Regions from separate parts of the Flavobacterium sp. SORGH_AS_0622 genome, predicted to be linked through region 2. Evidence: riboswitches for the same ligand, from Rfam matches in the RefSeq annotation. Region 2 holds a riboswitch; the other holds the start of a gene.

Region 1 (15,944 bases), 3.4 Mb from region 2:
TGAATCTAAAAATTACGATTACTATTATCCAACAGAACAAGCGACTCTAACCGCAGAAAATATTCCTGGAAGCACAGAAGCATTTGATCCTAAAGGAATAGCCGTTTCAAAAGATAAATTATACGTTGTTAATGGAAACGTTTTGGAGGTTTTTGATGCTGTTACTTTTACTCATATCAAATCCATTAAAGAATATGTAAAAGGAACAACTACAATTCCGTTAACGAGTTTGACTTCTGTTGCGGTTGACAATGGCCGTATTTATGTTGGAAGTACAGAATCGAGATTATTTGTTTTTGATGAGACCACAAATGCGGGAATCAGTACTGTTGGAAACGGACAATGGTGGAAGACTTTTGTACACGTTTTTGGCGTAGTTGTAAAAGATGGATTGGTATTCGTAAAAGAAAAAGAAAAGTCTATTAAAGTATTTGAAACCTCTCAGATTACAGAAACAAGCGATTGGGATTTACAGCCTCTTGCAAAATTAAACACATTAAATGGTTATACAGAGGTATATTCAATGGATGTGTATGGCGGTAATCTTGTGGTAGCAGGAAGAGATGCAAAAAGCTATTTGTACTATAACATTGCCAATATTAAAGCAAATGCGGCAACATCTTTAACAACTCCAATCGAGCCTCAGAAAACACAATTTATAGATATAAAACCAATTGCTGTGTCTTTCAGCAAAGATTGGGCAGTAACTTCAGAAAATGTTGGAAGTGCTTCTTATTTAAGATTATACCCAAAAGAAGATTTTATCAAACAAAATTATAAAGCAGTTGTAAACGCTTCAGATATTTTGGGACAGAATTCATTTGGAACTATTGTTGGAACGGCACAGCTTAATGATTTTATTTTTTTATCGGACAATACCAATAAGAAAATCAGAATTATAAAATTGAATAAATCTACTATTGCAGAACAGAATAATTAGGATTTAAATTCCAAAATAAAAACTCTAAATCAAAAATTTCAAATTCTAAATTCCAAATTCCAATTCACTCTGGAATTTGGAATTTGGAATTTTTTATTTTGAAAAAGTCTACTATATTGATAGGCTAATAAAAGTTTTGATAATTTTTACAGTAAAATTGAAAATAACTATTTAAATTTGCAGCAGCAATGAAAAATAGTAACCAGAATATGAAGAATTATTATAGCTGCAGTATGATGTGCTGTGATGCTGTTATGAATCTTATTGATCTGGCTTATATATAAATGATATTATTTGTTTCGAAAAAGCCTTTCATAACTATTTGAAAGGCTTTTTTTGATTTTAAAACGTAATTAGAGAATGATTGAATTAAAAAATGTAACCAAAACATTTCATCAGAAAGACAGAATAGTAGCTGCTTTGTCTGATGTCTCGCTTAGAGTTCCTCCAGGGAAGATTTTTGGTGTAATTGGAACTTCTGGTGCTGGAAAAAGTACTTTAATTCGCTGTGTGAATTTATTAGAAAGACCAACTTCTGGAGAAATTATAGTAGACGGCAAAGCGCTTATGCAGTTATCAAATTCGGAATTGGCGATTGAAAGAAGACAAATCGGAATGATTTTTCAGCATTTTAATCTGCTTTCGTCACGAACTGTTTTTGAAAATGTTGCTTTTCCGCTGGAATTAGCTGGAACTTCAAAAACGGAAATTAAAATGCGTGTTTTAGAACTGCTTCAATTAGTTGGTTTAGCAGAAAAAGCAAATGATTATCCTGCAAGTCTTTCGGGAGGACAAAAACAAAGAGTTGCAATTGCAAGAACTTTAGCCAATAATCCAAAAGTGCTTTTGTGTGATGAAGCTACAAGCGCGCTCGATCCTGCAACTACAAGATCTATTTTAAATTTATTGAAAGACATTAACAAACGTCTAAATATTACTGTTTTATTGATAACGCACCAAATGGAAGTTGTAAAATCTATTTGTGATGAAGTTGCGGTAATCAGTCACGGGAAACTAATAGAGCAGGGAAGTGTTGGAGAAATCTTTGCCGATCCGAAACATGAATTGACTAGAGAGTTTATTTCATCTTCTTTACATATTGATATCCCATCCGTTTATCAGGAAAAATTAAAACAAGAAGATGACGGAACTTTGAATCCGTTGTTGAAATTAGAAATGACTGGAAAATCGGTAAACGAACCTGTTATTTCTGAAGTTTCAAGACTTTTTGATACTGATTTTAAAATTGTCAGTGCACAAATGGATCAGGCAGGCGATGTAAATTTTGGTGTAATGCTGATTGAATTATCAGGAAAGCGTGAAAATTATAGTGCCGCGATTCAATATTTTAATTCAAAACATATTAAAACAGAAATTATAGGTTATGTCTGATTCCATTATAGAATTATTGTTAAAAGGAACATGGGAAACCATTGTTATGACTTTTGTATCGGGATTTTTCGGTTTTTTACTGGGGCTTCCAACAGGAATTTTACTTTTTCTTACTCGTAAAAATCAAATTTTAGAACAGCCTGCTTTAAACAGGACATTATCTGTTTTAGTAAATATTTTTCGTTCGATTCCATTCATTATTTTAATCGTTTGGATGATTCCGTTTACACGCGCCCTTGTAGGAACTTCAATTGGTGTTAGTGCGGCATTAGTACCGTTAAGTATAGGAGCGGCTCCATTTATCGCCAGATTAGTCGAAAACAGTTTGTTAAGTCTTCCTTCAGGATTAATTGAAGCGGCAAGAGCTTTAGGAGCAACTCCTCTTCAAATAGTTTACAAAGTATTACTTCCAGAGGCTTTACCTTCATTAATAAACGCTGCATCGATTACGTTAATCACGCTTGTAGGTTATTCTGCAATGGGCGGCGCTGTTGGTGCGGGCGGACTTGGACAAGTGGGCTATCAGTACGGATATATTGGTTATGATGCTGTTACAATGAATTCGGTTTTGGCATTACTGGTAATATTAGTATTCCTGATTCAGTTTGCAGGAGACAGATTATCAAAACGATTTGATCACAGATAATTATCAATTAAAAAATTAGAATTAAAAATTTAAAAATAGAATTGTCATGAAAATAAATTTCTTGAAAACAGCCGGAATTTTAGCTTTAGCTCTTGTTGTAGCAAATTGCGGAAAAAGCAAAAACAATGATCCGCATTTTATAAAAGTTGGTGTGGCTTCCGGCCCAGAATTAAAAGTAGCCGAAGCAGCTAAAAAAGTAGCAAAAGAAAAATACGGTTTAGAAGTGGAATTGGTTTCTTTTAACGATTATGTTATTCCAAACGAAGCTTTAAGCCAAGGAGATATTGATGCGAATGCTTTTCAGCACAAACCATATTTAGACGAACAATCTAAACAACGCGGTTACAAATTGGCAATTATCGGAAAAACATTTGTTTACCCAATTGCAGCTTATTCTAAAAAAATAAAAAGTCTTTCAGAATTGAAAAACGAAAGCACAATCATTATTCCGAATGATCCAACAAACGGCGGACGTTCTTTATTGCTTTTGCAGAAAAACGGTCTTTTGAAATTAAAAGACGGCGTTGGTTTACTTCCTAAAGTTACAGACATCGTTAGTAATCCTAAAAACTTGAAAATTTTAGAATTAGAAGCACCGCAATTGCCTCGTGCTTTAGACGACGAAAATGTTTCTATCGCTATCATCAACAATACTTTTGCTTCTGCAGCAGGATTGGTTCCTTCTCGCGATGCTTTATTTGTTGAAGATAAAGAATCACCTTATGTAAATTTAGTGGTAAGCCGTGAAGACAATAAAAACGAAGAAAAAGTAAAACAGTTTTTACAAGCGTTTCAATCTGCTGAAGTAGAAAAAGCTGCCGAGCAGGAATTTAAAGGTGGAGCTGTTAAAGGCTGGTAATTAATTGTTAATTATGAATTATTAATTATGAATTATTAATTATGAATTATGATTTCGCCCATAACTCATAATTTATAGCATAACTCATAACTTTATAAAATAACGGGTTGATTTTGTAACGTTTATAGATTATTCCTTATTTAATTTAGGGAGATATTTCTAAAACAATAATCATGAGATCAATTTGGACAGGTTCGGTAAGTTTTGGTTTAATTAATATTCCAATTAAAATGTTTTCGGCGGTTGAGGAAAGCAGTCTTGATATGGATATGCTGGATAAAAAAGACCATGCAAATATCAAGTTTAAGCGTGTGAATGAAAGTACGGGCAAAGAAGTCGATTTTGCTGATATTGTCAAAGGATATAAAATTGACGATAAATATGTCATTTTAGACGATTCAGATTTTGAAGCCGCAGATGCCATCAAAACGAAAACTATTGACATTGAAAGCTTTGTTCTTGAGAAAGAAATTCAAAGTATTTATTACGAACAGCCATATTATCTTGAACCAGACAAAGGTGCAATGAATGCTTACGGACTACTTCGCGACGCGCTTCAGGCTTCAGGAAAAGTCGGGGTAACACGTTTTGTTTTAAGAAATAAAGAAAGCCTTGCGATTTTAAAACCTTATAAAGATGTAATTGTTTTAAATCGAATTCGGTTTGAACAAGAAATTAGAAGTACAAGTGAATTAAAATTACCGCCAATGTCGAAAAAATCTACAAAAGAAATGGATATGGCCGAAAAACTTATTGATCAGCTTACTGAGAAATTTGATATTACAGGATTTAAAGACGAATATACTGCCAAACTTTTGGACATTATTAAAAAGAAAGCCAAAGGAAAACCACAAAAAGCTTCTCCAAAACTTAAAGTCGTGCACAAACAAAGTGACGACTTAATGGAAATGCTGAAAGCAAGTCTGGAAACTAAAAAGAAAAAATCATCTTAGCTGTTTTGTTTTTCTTCCAGCTTTAAAATAATCTTTTTAATATTGGCTCCTTTTGATAAAATAGGTTTCCACAAATCACCTTTTTTCTCAAAACGGCCCAATACATTTTTGATGGTAAACTGTGAAGGATGCAGTTTTTCTGTGACTTCACTCCATTCTAAAGGTGTAGAAACTGTAGCGCCAGGTTTTGGACGAACAGAATACGGCGCAGCCAAAGTTTGCCCGCGGCGGTTTTGCAGAAAATCTATATATAATTTGTTTTTTCTTTTCTTGATGCTTCTTTCAATAGAAGTAATTTTAGGAAGTCTTGCATGAACTTCTTTCGCAATTAATTCGGCTAAAATTTTAATTGAATCATAATCGTACTGCGCTCCAAGCGGAATATAAATATGAAGTCCAGTAGCGCCAGAAGTTTTGCAAAGACATTCCGTTTCCAATTCATCCATCACTTCTTTTACCACTAATGCTGTTTGTACCACTAATGGGAAATCATTTTCTGTGGCAGGATCTAAATCGATTACCAGCCAGTCTGGATTTTGAATATGTTTTATAGTCGAGTTCCACGGATTCATTTCTATACAGCCAAGATTTGCCATATACAAAAGCGTTTCTTTATCGTTACAAATCAAATAATTCACATCGGCATCATTTGATTCAGAGAATATTTTTTTGGTTTTCAGCCATTTTGGCGTTTTGTCCAAATCAATATCTTTTTGATAAAAACTAGGAGAATCAATTCCGTTTGGAAAACGATTCATAGATTCTGGTCGGTCTTTTAAATACGGCAGCATAAGTGGTGCCACTTCATTATAATATTGAACGACATCGCCTTTTGTGATTCCGTCTTTAGGAAAATAGATTTTATTTTGGTTGGTTAAATGCAAAGTCGTTTTACCAATTTTCAAATCATAATCATTTTCAGTTTTATGTTCTTTTAAATCTTCCATTGCAGTTGTATTATCATTGGTTATTTTATTCTCTTTGATATTGCCAATGAAATTTACTTCGCTGGCTTTTTTGTCTATTCTCAATCCTAAATAAACCGGATGTCTTAAATTTTTGTCTTGCGTCCATTCAGAATATTTTACCTGACAAACCACTTTGGGCTTAACCCATTGAATTTTGTCGCGTAAAGGTACTTTTTCCTTAAGTGGTGACTTATCAATAAAAAGAGGCTGTAATTTGGTATAAAGTTCTTTTAAAACCGATTCAGTAAAACCGGTGCCGCATTTTCCAATATATTGCAGTTCTTTTCCGTTGTACTGCCCCAGCAAAATTGCACCAAAATATTTTCTGGAATTTTTAGGTTCTGTAACTCCAATAATGATAGCTTCTTCTTCGTTAGAAATTTTAATTTTCAGCCAATTATTACTTCTGTTTCCTGCGGAATATGAGCTGTCTGCCTTTTTAGCAATAATGCCTTCGCTGTTACTTTTTCTGGCATTTTCAAATTGTTTTATTCCATCGCCGATTGTATGTTCAGAATAAAAAATATTCGAAAAATCATATTTATTAAATAAGATTTTAAGCAGTTCTTTTCGGTCAAGAAGAGATAAGTCGGTTATTGAATTTCCGTCTAAATTCAATAAATCAAAAACATAATATTTTAAATTGCCAATGCCGGTTTTAAGATAATTTTGAAGCATTTGAAAGTCTGCACGTCCAGCATCATTTTCAACTACAACTTCGCCATCGAGAATAACAGTATGATCTATTTTTTTTAATTCTTCTGCAATTGGTTTAAAATTAGTATCAAACGAAATTTTATTTCTACTAAATAATTCTACACTTGGCGGATTGACTACAGCAATTGTACGATAACCGTCATATTTGTTTTCGAAAATCCACTCTTCATCGTCAAAAGGTTTTTCAGTTATATTGGCAAGCATAGGTTTTAAGAATCCTGCTTCGGCAGTTTTTGCTTTAGGCTTTTTTTTTACGGCACTTTTAGTTTTACTTTTTTCTTCCGATTTAGAAATTAACTTTTCAGATCTCTTTTCTAATTCATCCAAAGTTCTTTTAGAAATCACGGATTTATCATTTTCTAAAATATCAGAATCAGAAGCGTATTTGTCGTGTTTTTTAATCAACAGCCAGGCATTTTCCTGCTTTCCATGAAGTTTTACCAGAGAAAATTCGCCTTTAAGTTTTTTTCCTTTTAGGATAAAACTCAAACGCCCTTTTTTAAGATCGGCCAGTAATTGTTTTTCATCAGATGCTGTTTTTTCATCAGAAGTATAAGTTCCATTATCCCATACAATCACATTTCCTGCCCCATAATTTCCTTCCGGAATAGTGCCTTCAAAATCTTTATAACTATAAGGATGATCTTCAACCATCATAGCAAGACGTTTTACTTCAGGATCCATTGACGGTCCTTTTGGAACTGCCCAGCTTTTTAAAACACCATTCATTTCTAACCTAAAATCATAATGCAAATGTGATGCGGCGTGTTTCTGCACCACAAAAATTAACTTGTCAGCCGATTTTTCGATTTCTCCTTTGGGCTCACGTGTTTGTTTAAAATCCCTTTTTTGGTTGTATTTAGAAAGTGACATAAGTTTTCTTAGATTATCAGGGTTAACATAATAGCATAAAGTGCAGTCGCAACAATAGCAAAAATTATATGGGCAAAGAACAGCTGAATATAATAACCTCTAAAATCAATTGGGGGTTGATGATGGGTCATTTTAAAAATGATTATCCAGCTGATTATGCCAATTATACCGCTGATAGCGCCTAAGATAAGAGCAGTTAACGGTGTAATTGGTGCAATATTCTTTACCCAAATGGTGTGATATCCAACTACAAACAAAAAACCAATTGCATAATGCAATATCCATCCCCAATTTATTTTTGCTTGTGTTGAAAGTTCAATTTTCATTTTGTCAATAGCGTAACTCAAGAGTACCGGCTCTTTATACAATTCCCTGAAATTTTTAGACATTGCATAACTAAACCATGTCATGGCAGATGTTGCCGCAATAGATACTAATAATAGTTGTAAAATAGTATAAAGCATGATATAGGTGATTTAGAGACTAATTGATACCAAAGTTAGTTTCCAAATACCTTTTCTGCTTATAGGATTAGAATTACAAATTACATAATTGTCAGTATATGAGATACTTGTTCAAATTAGTTGTTGGAAGAAACTGTAGCTTCCAGACTTGTGCTTAATATTGTTACGGCTTTTTCCATTTCTTCTGGCTCCAAATTTCCAAATCCTAAACGGGTTGCAGTAAGATCTTTGGTTTGGTACAAAATGGTTTTCGGAAGGAATAATCCGTTTGTAGAGCATTCTTTCTGAAATTTTATGAGGTTAAAATCAGGAAGCCATTCTACCCAAATGGCTAAACCTCTCGGCGGCACTTTAAATTTAATTTTGCCTTTTAGTTTTTCGTTAAGTAATGAAACAAAATAGTCTCTGCGCTCTTTGTAGATTTTTTTATTTTTTTTAGAAAGCCGATGCACTTCGCCTTCAGTAATCCATTCGGTTAAAACCTGTTCTTTAATAACATCAATTCCGGGTTCGAGAATGTTTTGATGTTTTTCAAGTTCCTTAATAAATTCAGAAGGAGCAGCAACAAATCCGTAGCTAAATCCCGAAGGAAGCGATTTTCCAAAAGATCCTATATAAACCACACGCTGGTTAGAATCAAATGCTGCCAACGGTAAAACAGGATTGTTATCATAATGAAAATCAAAGTCATAATCATCTTCGAGAATCACAAATCCATACTGATTCGCCAATTCCAAAACTTCAATTCTCTTTTTAGCACTCAGTAAAATTGTCGTCGGATAATGATAATTGGAAGTAAGATACAAAACTCTGATGGTAGAAGTTTCACAGATTTCTTTTAATCGTTTGGTGTCAATTCCGTCTTCATTTACTGGAATAGAAATAATGTGAGCTCCCGTATTGGTCAAAGTCATATTGGACATGTAATAGCTGGGAGAAGCCACCACAACTTTATCTCCAGGACTTATGAGCACTTTTGTAACCAGATACAAGCTTATTTCGTGACTGCTGGTTGTAAGCAGGTTTGAAGTCGAAATTCTAATTCCCCTCGTAAGATTTAAATAATTGGAAAAATGGGTTTTAAAATTTAAATGCGATCGCAGCTCGATTTGTTCGTATGTTTTAGAAGTTTTTCGTCTCTTTAATTTAGAAACATAAAGTCTTGCCAGAACATCTGTTTGTACCAATCGCAAATCTGGCATTCCGTCATTAAATTGATAAGGCAGATTACTAATTTCTGTTGGATTTTCAAGAATCGTAGAACGCTGAAATGTAAAACCAGTATCTAATTCAGATTGATTTTGGTCTTTTACAACAGTATATTCAATTTGTTTTTTTTGTTTTTGCTGTGATAAAATAAATGTTCCTTTATTCGGAAGCGTTTCAATCCATCCCTGCGATTCCAGATCCTGAAAAGCTTTAATTAATGTATTGCGATTGACTGCCAATACTTTGCAGAGTATTCTTGTGCCGGGAAGTTTTGTTCCTTCGGGAAGAAAACCAGTTTGTATGGCTTTGATAAATTCAAAAACAATCTGAAGATAAAGCGCTGTATTTTCTTCTGGCTTAAGCTGAATAAAGCTTTTAAAAGGAATTTCAACCGGACTATCCATAATTACAAAACTGGTATGCTTGATTAGTACGGCAAGATACTACTTTTGCCAAAAAAACATTAACCAAATGAAAAAAATCTATTTTGCTGTTTTTACAGTAATTTGTACCAATTTTTACGCGCAGACCAAAAAAGATTCCATCAATAATATGGAGGAAGTTATAATTAATGAAAACCGTTTTAGTACCCCAATTTCTAAACAAAATAGAAATGTGTATGTTATAACAAGTGAAACCATTAAGAAACTTCCAGGAAGAACGCTTCAGGAAGTATTACAGTATGCAAACGGAGTTGATATTAGACAAAGAGGTCCGTTTGGAACTCAAGCCGATATTAGTGTAGATGGCGGAAGTTTTGAACAGACGGTTGTTTTGCTAAATGGAGCAAAAGTAATCGATTCGCAAACCGCTCATAATATGCTAAATCTGCCTCTTCCGGTAGAAGCAATCGAAAGAATAGAAGTAGTGCGTGGACCAGCTGCGAGAGTTTTTGGAATTAACAGTTTAACGGGAGCAATTAATATTGTAACTAAAAAACCAACAGATTCTGGATTTTTGGTAAGTACTTATGCGGGTTCTAATTTTGAAAAAGATACTCAAGATACTGGAGACACTTTTTACGGAACAGGTGTGCAGGCAGGAGCCGTTTTAGGTAAAGAAAAACAACAGCATTTAATTTTTGCTTCGCACGATAAAAGTAACGGTTACCGTTATAATACCGCATTTGAAAACAATAAAATTTTCTACCAAGGAAATGTACAGATCAATGATTCTAATGAAATTTTAGGTTCGGCAGGTTACATCAAAAACGGCTTTGGAGCAAACGGATTTTATGCAGCGCCTGGAGATCGAAATTCTACCGAAATAGTGCAGACTACATTTGCCAATATCCAGTCGAAACATGCTATTACAGAAAATTGGAAAATTATGCCGAGAGTAACTTACCGCTATAATTATGATGATTACCGTTACTTAGGAAACTCAAATTTGAATGTTGGAAGAAGTCAGCATTATACTAATTCTATTGCTGGAGAATTGAATTCGACAGTTAAATTGTCTAAAGGCGAAATTGGTTTTGGCGCAGAATTTAGAAATGAAAATATTCATTCTACTAATATTGGCGATCACGACCGTGAGAATGTTGGAATCTATGCCGAATACAGAACAAGTTTTACAGAAAAACTAGACGTAAATTTAGGAACTTATTTAAATTATAATTCTGATTATAAATGGCAGGTTTATCCTGGAATTGATGCTAGTTATGCCATTACAGATGCATTTAAAATCATTGGAAATGTTGGAACAAGCCAGAGAATTCCATCGTTTACAGATTTATATTTAAAGCAGACAGGAAATATTGGTAACGCCGATTTAGATTCAGAGAATGCTTTTCAAAGTGAAATTGGTTTTAAATACAATAAAAGAGCTTTAAGTTTCAATGCCAATTATTTTTACAGAAAAATAAACAATTACATCGATTGGATGCGTAACTTAACCACTCAGCCTTGGCAGAGCCAAAACACCGGTGATTTAAAAACAAACGGAATTAATTTGCGAGGTAATTACAGATTTGATTTTTCTAAAGATTCAAGATTGAATATTCTTTTAGCATATACTTATTTAGATTCTCAATTTGAAAGTTCTCGTACCGAAGTATATTCTAAGTATCTTATTTCTTCGTTGAAACATCAAATAACAAATACGATCGATTATCAATACAGAGATTTTTCAGTATTGTTTGCAACTCGCTTTGACGAAAGAATTACTGGACCTTCTTATTGGGTAAATGATTTTAGAATAAGTCAGACTATTCAAAAATTTACAATCTTTTTAGATGCGCAGAATATATTTAATGCCACTTATTATGAAGTAGGAGCGGTGCCTCTCCCTTCAAGATGGTTTACTTTGGGAGTAAAATTGGTTACTTTTTAGTTTTAAAAGCCTGTAAATCGAAATTTACAGGCTTTTTTATTGCTAATCAAACCAATTGCGGTTATATAAAATTCAATAGAAATATTGTAAAATAAACTGCTTTATAAGTAGTTACTTAGCTTTTGTAAATATTAAAACGTTTATTATGAAAGCATTATTAAAATTAAAAGTCATACTTTTTGTAGTTGTAATTGGATTGCTGTTTTCTTGTAAAAAGAATGACGGCTACAGCGATCAAATAGAAACTTCCAGTGTTCCGCTTGACACAACGGAAACAAAACAAGTTTCTGATACTGCCACTACATCAACTAATATTGTTACTACTCAAACGCCAACATCTGCAAATGGTAATACAGATTCTTTAAGTACAGCCGGCAGAGGAAGCGGGCCCGGAGAAAGTGCACAAGATGGGTCTACCTACACGCCTTCAAAAGGAGTGCAAAAAGACAGTGTTAAACTGCAGACGGAAAGTGCTAAAAAAAGAAAGAATAAATAATTTATTCGGTCAGAAAAGTTAAAAACTCATTTCAAAACGAAATGAGTTTTTTTATGGAGTAAAGAATTTAAAGCTATTGTATTAGGAATTACTGTTCTAAAAATAAAAATTAATTGAAATTTATTTTAGGACTAAATAATTGTTTTCCAGAGTGTTTTAAAGGGTTTTGAGCAACTCTTAAAATAAAATTTTAAAAAATATTACTAAATACTACTAATTTGATAGAATTAGTATGTATATTTGTATCACAGAAAATTTCTGAATGATACTTATCCAGAAAGACCGAGGGAATAGGCCCATTGACGTCTTAGCAACCTGTTACCGAATAAGGTGCTAAATCCTTCCACTGTGGTGGACAGATAAGAAAGATTTCCTCCAAATCTGAATAAGATCATATTTTTAAACTTTTATTTTTTTAAAATGAAAACCGAATCAATCTTATACTCAGGTTACGAACTTTTGAATTTAATTTTCGAAGAAAATAGTCTTGCTTTTTTCCGAATGTGAAGACATTAAATTCTCCCAATATTTTTATTAAACAGCATTTTCTAGAAGCCTTTGTGACTTTGGCCTAGAATTCTTTTGTCCAATCTTAAACTAAAAATCAAAATAAAATGAAAAAAATACTATTAGGCTTTGCGCTACTTTTTGGCTTTACGCAATCTCAGGCACAGGAAAATAATTTACAACTAAAAGGAACTGTTGTAGATACAGTTGTCAATTATGTTTATCTGCAAAAGTTTCATAATAAAATGTTTACCACAATTGATTCGGTAAAAGTAAAAGACGGAAATTTTAGTTTCAAAACTAAAGTGAAAACGCCAGAACTATATGGTTTAAGTGTGAATACAGAAAGCAGTCCTTTGTATATTTTTCTTGAAAAAAGCCCGATTACAGTAAAATTAAGTCCGAAGAAATATTACAGTAATTCTGTAGTCGAAGGTTCTGCTTCTCAAGATTTATTTGAAACTTACAAAAAATCAAAAGATGTAGAAATCAGTAAATTCATTACAGAAAATCCTAATTCAATTGTTTCTGCTTATGTATTGTACAGAAATTGGTCTTACAGATTATCGCCAGAACAAATAAGACAAAATATTGCCTTGCTTGATAAAACCCAGCAAAATACTACTTACGTAAAAGAACTAAAAGATCTTGCCCTTGTTTTGGACGGATTAGCAGTTGGGAAAAAAGCTCCAGATTTTACTGCCAATGATCCTGAGGGAAAACCAATCCGCTTTTATGAAAATTTAAAAGGTTACACTTTAGTCGATTTTTGGGCTTCGTGGTGCGGTCCATGCCGAAGAGAAAATCCAAATATCGTAGCCGCTTATAAAGAATTTCACGATAAGGGATTTAATATTGTTGGAATCTCTTTGGATAAAAAGAAAGAAAACTGGATCAAAGGAATTCAGGATGATAATCTAACCTGGCTGCACGTTTCCGATTTACTTTTTTGGAACAGCGCCGTTGCGAAATTATATGGAATAAGAGCGATTCCTGGAAATTATTTAGTGGATTCGAACGGAATAATCGTAGCCAAAAATCTTCAAGGCGAAGAATTACAGTCTACACTTAAATCGCTTTTAGAGAAAAAAATATGAACGTTTTAAAAACGTAGAGTCAAGTCAAAATGCTTTGCTCACCAAAAAATTAAAGTTCATCAATAAAAAATTTAGTTAATTTAAAATGATCAGGAAATGAATGCTATTGAGACAGAAACACAGCCAATTGAATTAGAATGTTACTTCTCTAAATTTAGAGAAAATACAGTAGGTATAAATCATATTTATAAATCGGTATATGGAAAGCAGAATCTGCTTTACGCCGACTGGGTTGCCAGCGGAAGATTATACAATCCGATCGAAGATATTATGCTTAATAAAATAGGCCCGATGATTGCCAATACGCATTCGCTTTCAAGTCAGACCGGAAAAACGTCTACTTACGCGTATCAACATGCCAGAGATATTATTAAAAAGTCAGTTAACGCAAATGAATCTGATGTTTTAATCACAACAGGAACCGGAATGACTGCTGCTTTATCGAAGCTGCAAAGAATCATGGGACTGCGAACGAGTAATGAAGCAGATAAGCCAGTAGTTTTTATCACACATATGGAACATCATTCGAATCAGGTTTCCTGGTACGAAACAAATGCCGAAGTTGTGATTCTTCCCGCAGATGAAAATAATTTGGTCGATCCTAAAATTCTTTCGGAAGAAATTAAAAAATATGCCGGCAGAAGTTTAAAAATTGGTTCGTTCACAGCTTGCTCGAACGTTACTGGAATTATTACGCCTTATCATGAATTGGCTAAAATCATGCATCAAAACGGTGGACTTTGCTTTGTAGATTTTGCAGCTTCGGCACCTTATGTTAAAATCAACATGCATCCAAAAGATCCAGAGCAGCAGTTAGATGCTGTTTTCTTTTCGCCTCATAAATTTCTTGGCGGACCAGGAACATGCGGTATTTTGGTTTTTAATGAGAAATTATACAAATCAGATTTTCCGGATAATCCAGGCGGTGGAAATGTAAAATGGACCAATCCGCTGGGTAAATATTGTTATAGCGAGGTCATAGAAGTTAGAGAAGATGGTGGGACACCAGGCTTTCTACAAGTAATAAGAACTGCCTTAGCTTTAGAATTAAAAGATAAAATGGGAGTTTCAAACATTAAAAACAGAGAAAAAGAACTGCTTGATCTTTGTTTTTCAAGACTTCAAAAAATAAAAGGTTTGTCCATTCTAGGAGACCTTACAACAGAACGAATTGGCTGTGTTTCTTTTGTCATCGAAGATATTCACTATAACTTAATCGTAAGACTTTTAAATGACCGTTTCGGCATTCAGGTTCGCGGCGGGTGGTCTTGTGCGAGTACATATGCGCATTATCTTTTCAATATAAATGAAAAAAAATCGGCAGAACTTACTAATGAATTATTAGAAAGAAACCAGACCAATAAACCAGGATGGGTTCGTTTGTCACTGCATCCGATTATGACAAACGATGAGGTTACATTTATATGCGATGCAATTGAGCAGATCGCTTTGCATTATAAAAAATGGAAGAAAGATTATGTCTATAATTCGGTTTCAAATGAATTTGAAAATCCAGAAATAAAAGAAACAATTTCAGAAGAAGTAAATGAATGGTTTAAACTGGAATAAGATATTCTATTACTATCACAGATTAAAGCTAACAAGTTTTTTTTAAACCTGTTAGCTTTAGTGTTAGATATTATAAAAGTAATTAGAAGTATAGTATTCTAAGAAGATCAGTAGAGGAAAATATGTTTTCGTTTGTTGCAGCGTGTAAGTAAAATATCTCAAAAAGTGTTTATATTTGAATGATTCTATTCTTTAAAGAATATTTAAAATTTCAATTTAATTCAACTCTGTATGAAGCTATTTTTTCTCAAGACAATGCTTTTTTTAATGTTCTTAAGTTTTTTTTCCTGTAATACTAAAAACGAAAAACCTGAGCCAAAACCTTATAAGGCTGGTGTGATTTTGTCTTTTGATGATGCGTACGTAGATGAGTGGGCTGAAGCTGATGCCGCTTTGAAAAAATATTCTTGGAAAGCAACTTTCAATGTCTGCAGAATAGATTCTATTGGAGAACCTCAAATTAAAAAACTTCTTCAAATGCAGAAAGAAGGGCATGAAATTGCTGGCCACGGTTATCATCATTATAATGCTGTGAAATTTGTACAAAAAAACGGAATAGACGAGTATATGAAGCAGGAAATAGAACCAATGATTGCTTCGATGAAAAAGAAATCTTTTAATGTTACTTCTTTTGCCTATCCTTACGGCGAAAGGTCTCAAGAACTTGATAAGGCTTTATCAAGCAAATTTAAAATTATTAGAGGCAGGGCATTTGGAGGTGAAGTTCCTGAAAAGCAGGACAGTTATTTTAATAATTCAAAAATTGTATTTGCATTCGATATCGATAACAGCCATATTCATTTTAGTATTCCATATCTTTTGGAGTTATTAGATTACGCGAAGAAAAATGATAAGATCTTGATTTTATGCAGTCACAAACCAGTTAAAAATGTAACCGAAAATTATCAGACCAAAATCGA
Region 2 (15,944 bases):
TCAGATAGAAAATTATCTGCAGATGTTGCTTTGGCAGCACAATCTTCAGCAACAGTTGTAATCTTGATGGGAATGCACAAATTACCTCAAATTATCGATTTGTTTCAAAAAGAAAACAAAGGAAATTTACCAGTTGCAATCATCCAAAACGGAACAACAGCAGAAGAAAAAGTTGGCGTAGGAACAGTTGATTCGATTTTAGAAGTTGTAAAACAAAAAGAATTAGGTTCACCAGCAATTATTGTTCTTGGAGAAGTTGTCCGCGAAAGCAACAAATTAAAAGGATTTTACGAAGAATTTCTATCAAAAGAAATCACAAGGTAAAATTTCGCAGGAATCAACATTGGAGCATCCGTTTTTAACCGAATGTACGTGAAGAGATTGTTCCGTTAGGAACATTTCATCGGTAGAATAAAAAATGTTCCCAATAAAATGTGCCGTTAGGAACATTTGATGGGTAAATCATCTAATTTTGAATAGATGAAAAATGATTAACATGGAACAAAACGAATTATATCCAATATTTCTAAAACTTCACAATTTAAATGTATTGATTGTGGGAGGCGGAAATGTAGGTCTGGAAAAACTTTCTTTTTTGTTAAAATCGAGTCCAAATGCAAATGTTGAGGTTGTAGCGCCCGATTTTCATTTAGAAATTAAAATTTTAGCAGAAAGGCATCCATCAATTAAATTGACGGAAGCAAAGTTCAAAAAGAAAATGCTCAAAAAACGTCACATGGTAATTGCCTGTACAGACGATTTAAAAGTCAATAAAAGAATATACGATTTATCTAGAAAGCGTTATTTGATTTGCAATATCGCCGATACGCCGGACTTATGTGATTATTATTTAGGTGGCATCGTAACGAAAGGAAATGTAAAAATCGCCATTTCGACCAATGGAAAATCGCCGACAACTGCCAAAAGGCTAAGAGAATTTTTCGAAGAAATAATTCCCGACGATATTAATCAAATGGTAGAAAACCTAAATGAATACAGGAGAACCTTAAAAGGCAATTTTGAAGAAAAAGTGAAGAAGATGAATGAAATCACCGCTTCACTCAAAAATAGAGAGTAAAAATATCGCTTAGAAATGAATGATAAAAATCATTGTCAGTAGAATAAATTATTCGTTTCTTTGCACTATTAAGAATGATTATAAACAACAACATAATGATTAAAACAGATATACTTATAATTGGAGCAGGCCCAACAGGTTTATTTGCCGTATTCGAGGCAGGATTATTAAAATTAAAATGCCATATATTAGATGCTCTGCCTCAACCAGGAGGACAGCTTTCAGAATTATATCCAAAGAAACCAATTTATGATATCCCAGGATTTCCAGAAGTTTTAGCTGGAGATTTAGTGGATGGATTAATGGAGCAGATTAAACAATTTGAGCCAGGTTTTACATTAGGTGAGCGTGCAGAAACAATCGAAAAACAAGAAGACGGAAGTTTTATCGTAACGTCAAACAAAGGAACTAAATTTCACGCGCCAGTTATTGCAATCGCGGGAGGTTTAGGAAGTTTTGAGCCTCGTAAACCACTTATTGAAGATATCGAGTTTTATGAAGATAAAGGAGTTAAATACTTCATCAAAAATCCGGAGAAATTCAGAGATAAAAGAGTTGTAATTGCAGGAGGAGGAGATTCAGCACTAGACTGGAGTATTTTCTTGGCAAATGTAGCTTCAGAAGTAACTTTAATTCACAGAAGAAACGAATTTAGAGGAGCTTTAGATTCTGTAGAAAAAGTACAGGAACTAAAATCCGCTGGAAAAATTAAATTAATCACTCCGGCAGAAGTTATCGGAATCAACGGTGCTGAGCATGTTGAGTCATTAGATATCGAAGAAAACGGAGCACACCGTAAAATCGAGTGTGATTATTTCATTCCACTTTTCGGATTAACTCCAAAATTAGGTCCAATTGGCGACTGGGGATTAGAAATCGAAAAAAATGCAATCAAAGTAAACAATGCACTAGATTACCAGACAAATATCCCGGGAATCTTCGCCATTGGAGACGTAAATACATATCCAGGAAAATTAAAATTAATCCTTTGCGGATTCCACGAAGCAACTTTAATGTGTCAAGCTGCTTACGGAATCATCAATCCAGGTAAAAAATATGTATTGAAATATACAACAGTTTCTGGTGTAGACGGTTTCGACGGAACTCGTAAGGAAGCTCCAAAAGCAGTTGTGAAAGCGATAGTTTAATCTTAGATGCTAATCCCGTCCCAAAATTTCGGGATCGGGACTAAGGTTCTAAGGGACTAAGATTTTTTATATAGAAAAGCTCAAACTTTTAGTTTGGGCTTTTTTTATTTTAGCACCTTTCTTAAAAACAAGGATATTTCTTACTTTTACGGAATAATTTAGAGTTAAAGAATAATGAAACATATTATAATTTTTTTGATTCTTTTGAGCTTTTTGGTTTCGTGTAATAAATCTAGAGGCAAAATAATATTAAAATCGAATAGTAACATTGGGAATCAATGTCTACCTCATTTTTCTGATGATCTGAACCTAGAAAAGCAAAGAATAATCATCTTTGGAGAAAAAGATAACTATTATAGAGATTTTTCTAAAAATGAACTGAACAAAATTGAAATGCTTTTTCCTGTCTTTAAGGAAAAATACCCTTCTAGTCCTTTTGCAGCGTACAATGCAAATCGTTTACCTAAGAAATTTATTAATCAAAATGGGGTTGAAGAGGTTTTAGATTTCGGCGATCCGCTTGGCGGCGACGATTTTTACTTATTATATTCTTATTATCTTAAACAAAAAAATGGAGATATAAAGTATAAAGATGAGAGAGCAAAGCTAATTCAATTATATGAAACAATAAATAATATTTATTTGTCTTGGTCTCCATCATTAATGTATTACGGACATCAGGCTATTAGATTGAATGCTTGTGCTGAATACTCCATCTATCTTTTAGACTCAGATGAGGATTATTATAATTATAAATTTGACTTTGAAAAACAGAAGGAGCTATATCTTAGATCTTTAAGTCAATTTGTCGCAGACGAATTTAATCGAAAATCTGGTATTCCTTATAATAATGAAAAAGAAGTCAGAAAAACTAAAGAAATTGTTCTACTAGAAAAACTAATTACAAACTATTACTATTTAGAGCAAGTAAGAACGTTTGAGATGGAATATTATAGAATTAAAACAATAAACTTATAAGGAGCTCTAAACTTAGAACCTTAGCATCTCAGTACCTCAGAACCTTAGAAAAAAAACATTTGCAAATCGAAAGCCTATTTCATACCTTTGCACTGTTCTTAAAATTACTGTTAGTTATCACGAAAGGCGGAGGGATAGACCCAATGAAACCTTAGCAACCCTTTATCATAAAGAAGGTGCTAAATTCTACTTTATACGACATTTTCCAGTATTAAAGATAGATAACACAAATACATAACTCGTATTTCTCAAACTTTTCCTGACAACTTACAATAATTACTGAAACAGATTCTGTATCAGGAGCGAATCATTGGTGCATTTTTGCAGTCAATAGTTCCCGCTGTACACAAATATCTTTTATTCTGAACCCCAGAATAAAAGGATATTTGCTTCCATCGGGGCTAATTAGCATGCAATATTGCACTTTTGGAATTAGTGTAAAAAAAATATCGAAGGTTAAACTTCACAATCATAATAAAAAAACTTAGCATCTTAGAACCTCAGTATCTTAGAAGCTAAAGAAAAAAAGATATGGCAATTACGATACAAGAAGCAATAAAGAAAAATATCCTAATCCTTGACGGAGCAATGGGAACAATGTTGCAGCGCTATAATTTCTCCGAAGAAGATTTTAGAGGAGAGCGTTTCAAAGATTTTCCACATCCATTAAAAGGAAACAACGATTTATTATCCTTAACACAACCACAGGCGATCCGCGATGTGCACGCTGCTTATTACGAAGCTGGTGCAGATATCGTAGAAACCAATACCTTTTCAGGAACGACAATCGGTATGGCCGATTATCACATGGAAGATTTGGTTTACGAGCTAAACTATGAATCAGCAAAAATTGCAAGACAAGTAGCCGATGAGTTTACCGCAAAAAATCCAGAAAAACCACGTTTCGTTGCTGGTTCAATTGGCCCAACAAACCGTACGGCAAGTATGTCTCCAGACGTAAACGATCCGGGTTACAGAGCCGTAACGTTTGACGATTTGCGAATTGCATACAAAGAACAGGCAGAAGCGTTAATGGATGGGGGATGCGATTTACTTTTAGTAGAAACGATTTTTGATACCTTAAATGCTAAAGCAGCACTTTTTGCAATCGAAGAAGTAAAAGAAGAACGTAATCTAGATATTCCAATCATGGTTTCAGGAACAATTACGGATGCTTCAGGAAGAACACTTTCTGGACAGACAGTTGAAGCTTTCTTGATTTCAGTTTCACATATTCCATTATTAAGTGTAGGTTTCAATTGTGCTCTTGGAGCCGATTTGTTGAAACCGTATTTGAAAACATTAGCACATAATACAAGTTTTAATGTTTCGGCACATCCAAATGCAGGATTGCCAAATGCTTTCGGACAATACGATGAAACGCCAGAACAAACGCAAGCTTTTATAAAAGAATATTTAGAGGACAATTTGATTAATATCATTGGAGGCTGTTGCGGAACAACTCCAGATCATATTCGATTAATGGCTGAGGTTGCGAAGGATTATAAACCGAGAGTAGCGCCGGTTATTGCCTAAAGTTTCGCTCCTGCAAGGTTTTCAAAACCTTGTAGGTATGAATATACTTGATAAATATATTAAATGGATGGAGAGCATATTGTTTATTCAGAAGATGGGGAAGTATTTAAAGCTTTTTTAAATTCAAATTGGTATGATACGATGAATCCATATTTATATTGTGTATCTGAATTAAAAAGTATTAAAAGTAAGATTGATAATAACGAAAAATTCAAAATAGAAAGTAATGGTAAAATATATCATATTACGACAAATTTAGAATTTAGGGTATGGATCGAAAAGGTGTTTAATGGAGGATTTGAGAAACATATTTTTAGTGATTAAAAGTCAATAACAAACCTACAAGGTTTTAAAAACCTTGCAGGTTGAATTGAGAATAAAATGTTCCGTAGGAAATCATCGGTAGAAAAAAATGACAATTGAAATCGTGGAAAATAGATTATTTGTTTCAACCGAGTTTGCGTGAGGGATAGAAGTGAAAAGCCCACAGCCTGACGAAGGAAGAGCGAGGACTTGTAACGGATAGCCCGACCCGGAGGGACACGCCCAAATTAAAATATTGAAAACGAATATACCTACAAGGTTTTAAAAACCTTGCAGGAAAGAAAATAGAATAAAAAACTTAGAACCTTAGAATCTTAGGGACTTAGTAACTTAAAGAAAATGACAGAAAAAAGAAGAGACCTTGTATTATCAGGATTAGAACCATTGATTATTACGCCCGAAAGTGTTTTTGTAAACGTTGGTGAGCGTACGAATGTAACAGGTTCAAGAAAATTCTTGAGATTAATCAAGGAAGAGAAATATGACGAGGCGCTTGATATTGCAAGACAGCAGGTAGAAGGAGGAGCACAAATCATCGATATTAATATGGATGAAGGAATGCTTGACGGTGTTACAGCAATGACTAAATTTTTGAATTTAATTGCTGCAGAACCAGATATTTCGAGAGTGCCGATTATGATCGACAGTTCGAAATGGGAAATCATCGAAGCAGGTCTTAAAGTAGTACAAGGAAAAAGCGTTGTAAACTCGATTTCGTTAAAAGAAGGAGAAGAAGCTTTTATTCACCACGCGAGATTAATCAAACGTTACGGAGCGGCGGCGATTATCATGGCTTTTGACGAAGTAGGTCAGGCGGATAATTACGATCGTAGAGTAGAGATTTGCCAGCGTTCGTATGATATTTTGGTGAACAAAGTAGGGTTTCCTCCGCAGGACATTATTTTCGATTTGAATATTTTCCCAGTTGCAACGGGAATGGAAGAACATCGCTTAAATGCTTTGGATTTCTTTAGAGGAACAAAATGGGTTCGCGAGAATCTGCCTCATGCACATATTAGTGGTGGTGTAAGTAACGTTTCGTTTTCTTTTAGAGGAAATGATACGGTTCGTGAAGCGATGCACTCGGTATTTTTATACCACGCCATTAAAAACGGAATGACGATGGGAATCGTAAATCCCGAAATGTTGACGATTTATGATGATATTCCGAAAGACTTATTAGAACACGTTGAAGACGTAATTTTAGATAGACGTGACGATGCGACAGAAAGACTTCTGGACTTTGCAGAAAATGTAAAAGGTGAAGCAAAGAGCGATGAAAAAGTAGTTCAGGAATGGCGTTTTGGAACGGTTCAGGAGCGTATTACACATTCATTGGTAAAAGGAATTGATGCTTTTATTGAAGAAGACGTTGAAGAAGCCCGTTTGGCAGCAACAAAACCAATCGAAGTTATCGAAATCAATTTGATGACGGGAATGAACGTGGTTGGAGATTTATTTGGAAGCGGAAAAATGTTTCTCCCTCAGGTGGTAAAATCGGCTCGTGTAATGAAAAAAGCAGTTGCTTATTTACTGCCATTTATTGAAGCAAGCAAACAAGCTGGAGATAAACAAGGAAACGGAAAAATCCTAATGGCAACTGTAAAAGGTGACGTTCACGATATTGGGAAAAACATCGTTTCGGTAGTTTTGGCTTGTAACAATTACGAGATTGTAGATCTTGGAGTTATGGTTCCTCCAGAAAAAATTATTGCAGCGGCGATTGAGCATAACGTAGATATTATCGGATTAAGCGGACTGATCACACCTTCGCTTGACGAAATGGTGTATCTAGCCAAAGAATTAGACAAACAAGATATTAAAATCCCGATTATGATTGGCGGGGCAACAACTTCGCGCGCACATACAGCCGTGAAAATTGCACCGCAATACAGAGAAACGGTAATTCACGTAAACGATGCTTCGCGTGCTGTTACGGTTGCAGGAAACCTGTTAGATCATAACCGAAAAATATATGCGGCAGATATTCGTGCAGAGTACGATTCTTTTAGAGAAACATTTTTAAATCGTTCAAGAGATAAAAATTTCCTCACGATTGAAGATGCCCGTAAAAACAAATTACAATTGGATTGGTCTGAATACACACCGACTAAACCAAAAGTAATTGGAGCACAAACCATTGAAATAGAACTTGATGTTTTGGTTCCGTATATCGACTGGACACCATTTTTTCAAACTTGGGAATTGTACGGAAAATATCCTGCGATTTTAACCGATGAGGTTGTGGGCGAACAAGCAACATCTGTGTTTAACGATGCTCAGGCGATGTTGAAGGTAATTTTAGAAGAGAAAAAACTAAAAGCAAAAGGTATTTACGGAATTTTCCCTGCGAATCAGGTTGATGATGACGATATCGAATTACGTGACGAAAACGGAAAAGTACTGGAAAAATTCTTAACGCTTCGCCAGCAGTCACAAAAAACAAAAGGCGCTCCAAATATTGCTCTAGCCGATTTTATTCTGCCAAAAGACAGCGGAATAGAGGATTACATGGGAGCTTTTTGCGTAACAACAGGTTTTGGTGTAGATGAATGGGCAGCGGAATATGAAAAGAATTTAGACGATTACAATTCGATTATGGTAAAAGCACTTGCCGATCGTTTTGCTGAGGCTTTCGCCGAATATCTTCACGAAAAAATACGTAAAGAAATTTGGGGCTACGATAGAGAAGAATCGCTAACAAACGAAGAATTAATTAAAGAAAATTATAAAGGAATTCGTCCAGCTCCAGGTTATCCAGCTTGTCCCGATCACTTGGAAAAACCAACGATTTGGAAGCTTTTGAATGTAGCTGAAGAAATTGGAGTGACGCTTACAGAAAGCATGGCGATGTGGCCGGCTTCATCGGTTTCGGGATACTATTTTGGAAACCCAAAAAGCAGGTATTTCGGACTAGGGAAAATAAAAGAAGATCAGGTAGTAGATTACGCCAAACGACGAAACGTTCCAACAGATTACGCCATGAAATGGTTAAATCCTAATATAGCAGATTAATGAAAGTTATTTTTGTTTCAGGTTTCAGGTTTCAAGTTGCTATAGAGAACTTGAAACCTGAAACCTGAAACATGAAACAAATAAAAGATTGATTTAAGTTTTTGATTTCAGATTTTTTACACGAACTAAAAACTCAAAACACTTAACTCATAACCCATAACTTAAAAAATGAAAGTAACAGAGCATATAGAAAACGCCAAAGGAAAAACATTATTCTCATTTGAAATTATTCCGCCTCAAAAGGGGAAAAGCATTCAGGAATTGTATGATAATATCGATCCTTTAATGGAGTTTAAACCGCCGTTTATTGATGTAACAACTTCTCGCGAAGAGTATATTTACATTGATCGTGGTAACGGACTTTTGGATAAAAAACTAACTCGTATGCGTCCAGGTACGCTTGGGATTTGCGCTTCTATAAAGCATAAATACAATGTAGATACTGTTCCGCATTTGCTCTGCGGCGGATTTACACAGGAAGAAACAGAATATATGCTGGTAGATTGTCATTATTTGGGAATCAATAATGTAATGGCACTTCGCGGAGATGCAATGAAAGATGAGCAGTCTTTTACACCAAAAGCGGGAGGAAATCATTATGCAATCGATTTGGTTCGACAAATTAATGATTTGAATTGCGGAAAATATCTTCATGAAGTAATGGATGTTGATAATAAAGCCGATTTTTGTATTGGAGTTGCAGGTTATCCTGAAAAGCATTTAGAATCACCATCATTACAATCAGATTTAAAGAGATTAAAAGAAAAAGTTGACGCAGGAGCAGATTACGTAGTAACGCAAATGTTTTTTGACAACTCAAAATATTTTGCCTTTGTAGAAAAAGCAAGAGAAATGGGCATCACAATTCCGATTATTCCTGGAATTAAGCCTATTGCTGTTCAAAGACATTTACAGGTTTTACCGCAGATTTTCAGAATTGATCTTCCAGAAGATTTGATCGATGCTGTAGATAAATGCAAGAATAATGCTGAAATCAAACAAGTCGGAATCGAGTGGGCAATTCAGCAGTCATTAGAATTAAAAGCAGCGGGAGTTCCGTTTTTGCATTATTATTCAATGGGGAAATCTGAGAATATCCGCCAGATAGCGAGTCAGGTTTTTTAAGGTTTTTGCGAGGAACGAAGCAATCTCAAGTGTTTAGCTTTTGTGCTTTTTTACTGTGGTTGCTTCGTTCCTCGCAATGACAAACAAGGCTTGGAATTTGGATTTTTTTTAATTGAAATTTAAAAAGTTATGAAACAAGAAGAATTACAAGCAATAGCCTCTCAATTAAAAAATCCATCGGGAGAAAAAGGAATCGAAATGGCAAATATGATGAACGAAACAAACATCAATATGACGCGCCATTCGATTCAAAATTTAAATATATCCAAAGAAAATAAAATTCTGGAATTAGGCCACGGAAACGCTGGTCATGTTGAATTTTTGTTTGAACAGGCGGAAAAACTAAAATATTATGGATTAGAAATGTCCGAGCTGATGTTTCAGGAAGCGCGCCAGATTAACAGAAATTTTGTGTCTCAAAAACAAGCTTTCTTTTCACTTTATGACGGAAATATAATTCCGTTTGAAGACGAATCTTTCGATAAAATATTTACGGTAAATACCATTTATTTTTGGAAGGAGCCACAAAAATTACTTTTAGAAATTTACAGGGTTTTAAAATCAAATGGAAATTTCTGCTTAACATTTGCAGAGGAAGATTTTATGAAGAAACTTCCATTTACTCAATTCGAATTTGAATTGTACAGCACAGAAAAAGCGCAGAAACTAATTGAAAAATCACCTTTTAAGATTGTGTATATAGAAACACAGACAGAAAAAGTAAAAAGCAAAACAGGAGAATTGGTTGACAGAGCTTTTACGACTATTGTTCTAGAGAAATAATTTCTTGCCAGATTAATAAAGATTCACAGAGATTAAAAAATCATTTTAATCCTACTAATCTGTGGCAAAAAAAATGACTAGTCAATTTTCGCAATCTTTTTTTAAGTACTTTCATTCTTTATTAATCATTCTGAATTATAATCGTTTAAAATTATGGAAGTTAAGAAAATCAATTTTTTACAGAGTTACAACAGTATTTTAATGCTTCTTGGAGGTATCATAATAGGAAGTATTTTTGGATTGGTTTTCGGAGAAAAAGTTTTGATCATAAAACCGATTGGGGATATATTTCTGAACTTACTTTTCACGGCTATTATCCCGCTTATCTTTTTTACAATTGGTTCGTCGATTGCTAATTTGGAGAGAACAGAGAAATTAGGAAAACTATTTATCATTATGATATTGGTTTTTCTGGCGACAATTTTTATTTCGGCAATTGTAATGATTTGCGCCGTTTATCTTTTTCCTATTCATGAGGATATCGCTATTGCCAAAGTTCCGTTTGAGGAAATTCAATCAGGATCTGCAGGAGATCAAATTGCAAAACTGCTTACGGCAAATGATTTCTTCGAATTATTGTCGCGAAAAAGTATGCTGGCATTGATTATTTTTTCTTTTCTAATTGGTTTTGCAACATTGCAGTCCGGCGAAAAAGGAAATGCTTTCAAGAGTTTTCTCGATTCTGGAAACGAGGTCATGAAACAACTTTTAAACATCATCATGAAATTGGCGCCAATTGGTTTGGGAGCTTATTTTGCCTATCAGGTTGGCGTTTTCGGGCCGCAATTGTTGGGAGTTTATGCAAAACCTATGGCAGTTTATTATGCGGCCTGTGTCTTTTACTTTTTTGTGTTTTTTAGTTTATACGCACTTGTGGCAGGCGGAAAAAGAGCTTTTAAAGTTTTTTGGAGTAATAACATAACGCCATCTTTAACCGCAGTAGGAACTTGCAGCAGTATTGCCACAATTCCTGCCAATCTTGAAGCAGCAGAAAAAATGAGAATTCCGGCACATGTTCGTAATTTGGTGATTCCGCTAGGAGCGCCTTTGCATAAAGACGGTTCGAGTATGTCTTCTATTTTAAAAATCACTTTTTTGTTTGCCATGTTTGGGAAGGATTTTACAGATCCGATGACGATTCTTTTAGCACTTGGAATTACTGTAATTGTTTCTATTGTTGAGGGAGGAATTCCAAACGGAGGTTATATTGGCGAAATCTTAGCCATAACCGTTTATGGTTTTCCGATGGAACAAGCGCTTCCAGTTGCTATGATTTTAGGAACTTTGGTTGACCCAATTGCTACTTTGTTAAATGCAAATGGTGATGTAATTTGTTCGATGATGGTTTCGAGATTCTCTGAAAAAACGAAATGGTAACGTTATTATAAGTTCCACATTTTTACCGTAAATATATTATTTCAACTAAAGGCTTAGGCTTCGCTCAGCCTGTCAATTAGTTTGAGATCAAAAATTATATAAATATGAATTCAATACTACAACACGATCTAAATGATTTTGAAAATATCTTAGAAAAAGCCAAACAACAAGGCGTTGATTTCTTGAATAATTTGGAGAATATTCCAACTTCAAATAAAAATAGAATCGATCCCAAACGAGACTTAAATGAATTAGGTTTAGGCTCTTCAGAAGCCTTACAAGAGTTTAATGAAAGATTAGCACCTTTATTGGTTTCGTCTCCAGGACCACGTTATTGGGGATTTGTAACCGGCGGATCCACACCTGCTTCTATTGTTGGTGATTGGCTGGCATCGGTTTACGATCAAAATACACAATCGATAACATCTCAAGGCGGAAATTCGGCATTGATAGAATTTGAAACTATTAATTTGCTGCTTCAATTATTAGAACTTCCAGATGCTTTTTTGGGCGGATTTGTAACAGGCGCAACCATGTCAAACTTTACTTGTTTAGGTGTTGCCAGACAATGGTTTGGAAAACAGTTTGGAAAGGATTTTGCTAAAAACGGAATTTCAGAACCCATTAATATTTTAACTGCAACTCCTCATTCTTCTTCCATAAAATCATTATCGATGTTGGGAATTGGAAGTCAAAATTACACAGTTGTGAAAACAATTGAAGGGAATCGTGAGGCAATAGACATTATCGATTTAGAAGAAAAAATAAAAGAATTAAACGGAAAAACTTTTATTCTAATTTCAAGTGCTGGAACGGTAAACACCGCTGATTTTGATGATTTTGAAGCTATTTCAGATTTAAAGAAAAGATACAATTTTTGGTGGCATATTGATGCTGCTTTTGGTGGTTTTGCTGCAGTTTCAGATAAATACAAACATCTGGTTGAAGGCTGGGAAGGCGCAGACAGTATCACAATTGATTGTCATAAATGGCTGAATGTGCCTTATGAAAGCGCTTTTTATTTAGTAAAAAAAGAACACTTAAACCTGCAGATTGAAACATTTCAGAACTCAAATGCTCCTTATTTAGGTAATGCTTTGGAGAATTTTAATTATTTAAATGTTCTTCCAGAAAATTCACGTCGTTTAAGAGCTTTACCAGTCTGGTTTTCATTGGTTGCTTATGGAAAAGAAGGCTTTTGTGATATTGTTGAAAAAAGTACTTTGCTGGCACTTCATTTTGGAAATGCACTTATTGAAAATGGCGATTTTGAACTTATGGCTCCAATTCGATTAAATAATGTTTGTTTTACTTTGAAAGGAGATGAAAATCAGGATAAAGTTGCTGAATTTTTAACGAAACTAAATGATACAGGCACAGTTTTTATGACGCCTACATTGTATGAAAATAGAAAAGGAATTAGAGCTTCATTTGTAAATTGGCGAACAACTGAAAATGATATTAAAATTGTAATGAAAGAAATGGTCGAAATAGTTTCACAAATATAATCGTCAATTTAAATATAGAAGAGCCTGTTTGAAGGAAACGGGTTCTTGCCTAAAATTAATTTGAGTTTTAAAATGTAATTTGTTGATTTTAAGATTTAAGTAAATTAAAAAAGCGGATAGTTTTTATTAAGCTATCCGCTTTTCTCTGAAAAACTGTCCCGATAGCTATCGGGGAGAGACTGAAAACTTACTTCGTAATCTCTCTAAAAACAGCTTCTAGGTTTTTATTTTTTTGATTCAATTGTAGAGTTTTTAAACCATTTTCGTTGGCGAAATCAAAAATAGCGGGACGCATATCTTTATCAGTAACAAAAGTCAGTTCCCATGTCATGTCATGGGTATTAACGTAAGAACTTATGTTAGGCAGTTTAGCTAAAAGCTGTTCTTCTACTTTATAATCAAACTCTACTTCAATTACTTGCTCTTTATTTGCAGTAACTAAATGGTCTAATTTATTATCTGCCACAATTTGCCCTTTGTCAATAATTATGACACGATCGCAAATCGCTTCTACTTCCTGCATAATGTGTGTCGATAAAAAAACAGTTTTATTTTTTCCTGCATTTTTGATGACATTACGAATTTCCATTAACTGGTTAGGATCCAGTCCAGTAGTTGGTTCATCTAAAATTAAAACATCTGGATTATGGAGTAAAGCATTTGCAAGTCCAACACGCTGACGGTATCCTTTAGAAAGCTGACCAATTTTTTTATGGCTTTCTGGTGTCAGTCCTGTCAGTTCGATTACTTCTTCAATTCTAGATTTTGGCACGTTATAAACATCGGCATTAAAAGCCAAATACTCACGAACATACAAATCCAAATATAGCGGATTATGCTCTGGAAGATACCCAATAGAACGCTGCACTGCTTTAGTGTCTGACATGACATCATGACCATTTACAAGGGCTGAGCCACTATCGGCAAGTAAATACGTGGTCAAAATTTTCATTAAAGTAGATTTTCCAGCTCCGTTGGGTCCAAGAAATCCTACGATTTCTCCCTTCTCAATTTTAAAAGAAATTCCATTTAAAGCTTTTTGCTCTCCGTAACTTTTTGATATGCTGTTTACTTCTATCGACATAGACTTTTTTATTTGTTGCAAAAGTAAACAGAAATAGTTTCGATTGCTACATTTTATCTTTTAAAGTAAATATAAAAAAATCGAACAGCCCTTTATTCACGGCATCGTTATTGTTAAGGGAATGCTAAAATAAATTTAAACCCAAAAACATGAAAAAAATTCTAGTGATGGCTGCATTGGCTATCTGTAGTTTTGCAAATGCGCAAAAAGGAACAATCTTAGTAGGTGGTAACATTGGATACACTTCTGAAAAAACTGAATTTGCAAACAGCGAAAGAACAGTAAACGAATTTAGCTTTTCTCCAAAAGTTGGTTACCAATTTCACGAAAACTGGACAGTTGGAGGTGAATTTACTGTAAGTTCTTCTAATGATGATGATGGTGTAACTGAAGAAAAAAATAACGGATTCAAATTAGGTGCATTTGTTCGTTATACAATGCCATTAAGCCAAACTTTCTCTGTTTTTGCAGATATGGGAGCAGGTTTCCAAAATGCAAAATATAAAGAATACGGTCCAGGAAATGCTTTTGCAAAATCTAAAGCAGATGGAATGTATGTTGGTGTAACTCCAGCTCTTTTCATTAATATGCAAAAAGGTTTCGGTTTAAACTTCAGCATTGGTGGTTTAGGATACGAGACATTAAGTTATGATAATAACGGTCCAGATGTTAACAAATTCTACTTTAACTTCGGTCAAACATTCAACATCGGAATCTCTAAAAACTTCTAATCTAAGTTTTATATATTCAATTTCAGAAAGCATCCGCCATCGCGGATGCTTTTTTTTTTTGTTTGAGATTTTTAAATTTTTGAAAATAAAAAGTTCTGGTTTAGCCCCGATAGAAGCGGTATCCTTTTATGGCGGGGTTCGCCATAAAAGATATAGCGTATAGCGGGACTAAAGGTGTTATGGAAACAAAAATCTTCTGCTTCTAAAAAACAATGCCAGTAAAAACGAAGTCGAAACCAAATCATAACTACAAGATTTTCGACTTCGCCTACTGGCATTGAAACAAAAATATAATCTAAATAAAAAGTATTAACTCACAGGGTTTTCAACTGTTGCTCTCATTTCCTGAGCCGCCGCAACCATTTCGATTAAAGCTTTTTTGGTTTCGTCCCAATGGCGTGTTTTTAAACCACAATCGGGATTTACCCAAAGCTGATCTACAGGAATTACGGCAGAAGCTTTTTCTAGTAATTTCACCATTTCTGTACTCGAAGGCACACGCGGAGAGTGAATATCGTAAACTCCAGGTCCAATTTCGTTTGGATATTTAAAGTTGGCAAAAGCATCTAGAAGTTCCATTTGCGAACGTGAACATTCGATTGTAATAACATCGGCATCCATGTCGGCAATGTTTTGAATAATGTCATTGAACTCACTATAACACATGTGAGTGTGAATCTGCGTATCGTCGTTAACTCCAGATGCAGAAATTCTAAACGCTTTTACAGCCCAGTCTAAATAGTTTGCCCATTCTTCTTTTCTTAACGGCAAACCTTCGCGAATGGCTGGCTCATCAATTTGAATGATTTTAATTCCGGCTTTTTCTAAGTCTACAACTTCATCACGAATGGCCAAAGCGATTTGCGTACAAGTTTCAGAACGTGGCTGATCGTTACGAACAAACGACCATTGCAAAATAGTTACAGGACCTGTAAGCATTCCTTTTACCCATTTTGGAGTCAAAGACTGTGCATATTTCGACCATTTTACTGTCATTGGGTTTGGTCTTGAAACATCACCGTAAATAACTGGAGGTTTCACGCAGCGGCTTCCGTAACTCTGAACCCAGCCGTTTTTGGTAAACGTAAAACCAGATAATTGTTCTCCGAAATATTCCACCATATCGTTACGCTCGAATTCGCCATGAACCAAAACATCGATTCCGGTTTCTTCCTGAAAACGAATCGTAGCTTCGGTTTCTTTTTCGATTAAATCGTTGTATTCTTGACTTGTTAATTCACCTTTTTTGAATTTCGC

The links. Region 2 has a riboswitch for S-adenosylmethionine ahead of QE431_RS01860 (homocysteine S-methyltransferase family protein). Riboswitches for the same ligand answer to the same signal wherever they lie in the genome.
Region 1: it holds a riboswitch for S-adenosylmethionine, as region 2 does, so the genes downstream of both, QE431_RS16220 (TlpA disulfide reductase family protein) here and QE431_RS01860 (homocysteine S-methyltransferase family protein) in region 2, are expected to answer to the same signal.

The regions. Positions count from the first base shown of each region.
Region 1 is NZ_JAUTAX010000001.1:3,847,921-3,863,864, reverse strand. It holds gene QE431_RS16270 (PQQ-binding-like beta-propeller repeat protein) at 1-940, shown strand, start outside; gene metN (methionine ABC transporter ATP-binding protein MetN) at 1,301-2,332, shown strand; gene QE431_RS16260 (methionine ABC transporter permease MetI) at 2,325-2,978, shown strand; gene metQ (methionine ABC transporter substrate-binding lipoprotein MetQ) at 3,025-3,837, shown strand; gene QE431_RS16250 (Ku protein) at 4,011-4,790, shown strand; gene ligD (DNA ligase D) at 4,787-7,348, opposite strand; gene QE431_RS16240 (hypothetical protein) at 7,357-7,812, opposite strand; gene QE431_RS16235 (PLP-dependent aminotransferase family protein) at 7,929-9,425, opposite strand; gene QE431_RS16230 (TonB-dependent siderophore receptor) at 9,493-11,355, shown strand; gene QE431_RS16225 (hypothetical protein) at 11,501-11,851, shown strand; SAM riboswitch class I at 12,118-12,217, shown strand; gene QE431_RS16220 (TlpA disulfide reductase family protein) at 12,466-13,455, shown strand; gene QE431_RS16215 (aminotransferase class V-fold PLP-dependent enzyme) at 13,552-15,024, shown strand; gene QE431_RS16210 (polysaccharide deacetylase family protein) at 15,256-15,944, shown strand, end outside.
Region 2 is NZ_JAUTAX010000001.1:417,073-433,016, forward strand. It holds gene cobA (uroporphyrinogen-III C-methyltransferase) at 1-324, shown strand, start outside; gene QE431_RS01845 (bifunctional precorrin-2 dehydrogenase/sirohydrochlorin ferrochelatase) at 497-1,078, shown strand; gene QE431_RS01850 (NAD(P)/FAD-dependent oxidoreductase) at 1,174-2,226, shown strand; gene QE431_RS01855 (hypothetical protein) at 2,401-3,204, shown strand; SAM riboswitch class I at 3,316-3,432, shown strand; gene QE431_RS01860 (homocysteine S-methyltransferase family protein) at 3,736-4,740, shown strand; gene QE431_RS01865 (hypothetical protein) at 4,804-5,064, shown strand; gene metH (methionine synthase) at 5,404-8,079, shown strand; gene metF (methylenetetrahydrofolate reductase [NAD(P)H]) at 8,248-9,204, shown strand; gene QE431_RS01880 (class I SAM-dependent methyltransferase) at 9,334-9,987, shown strand; gene QE431_RS01885 (dicarboxylate/amino acid:cation symporter) at 10,141-11,364, shown strand; gene QE431_RS01890 (pyridoxal-dependent decarboxylase) at 11,469-12,872, shown strand; gene gldA (gliding motility-associated ABC transporter ATP-binding subunit GldA) at 13,060-13,956, opposite strand; gene QE431_RS01900 (outer membrane beta-barrel protein) at 14,106-14,687, shown strand; gene metE (5-methyltetrahydropteroyltriglutamate--homocysteine S-methyltransferase) at 14,997-15,944, opposite strand, start outside.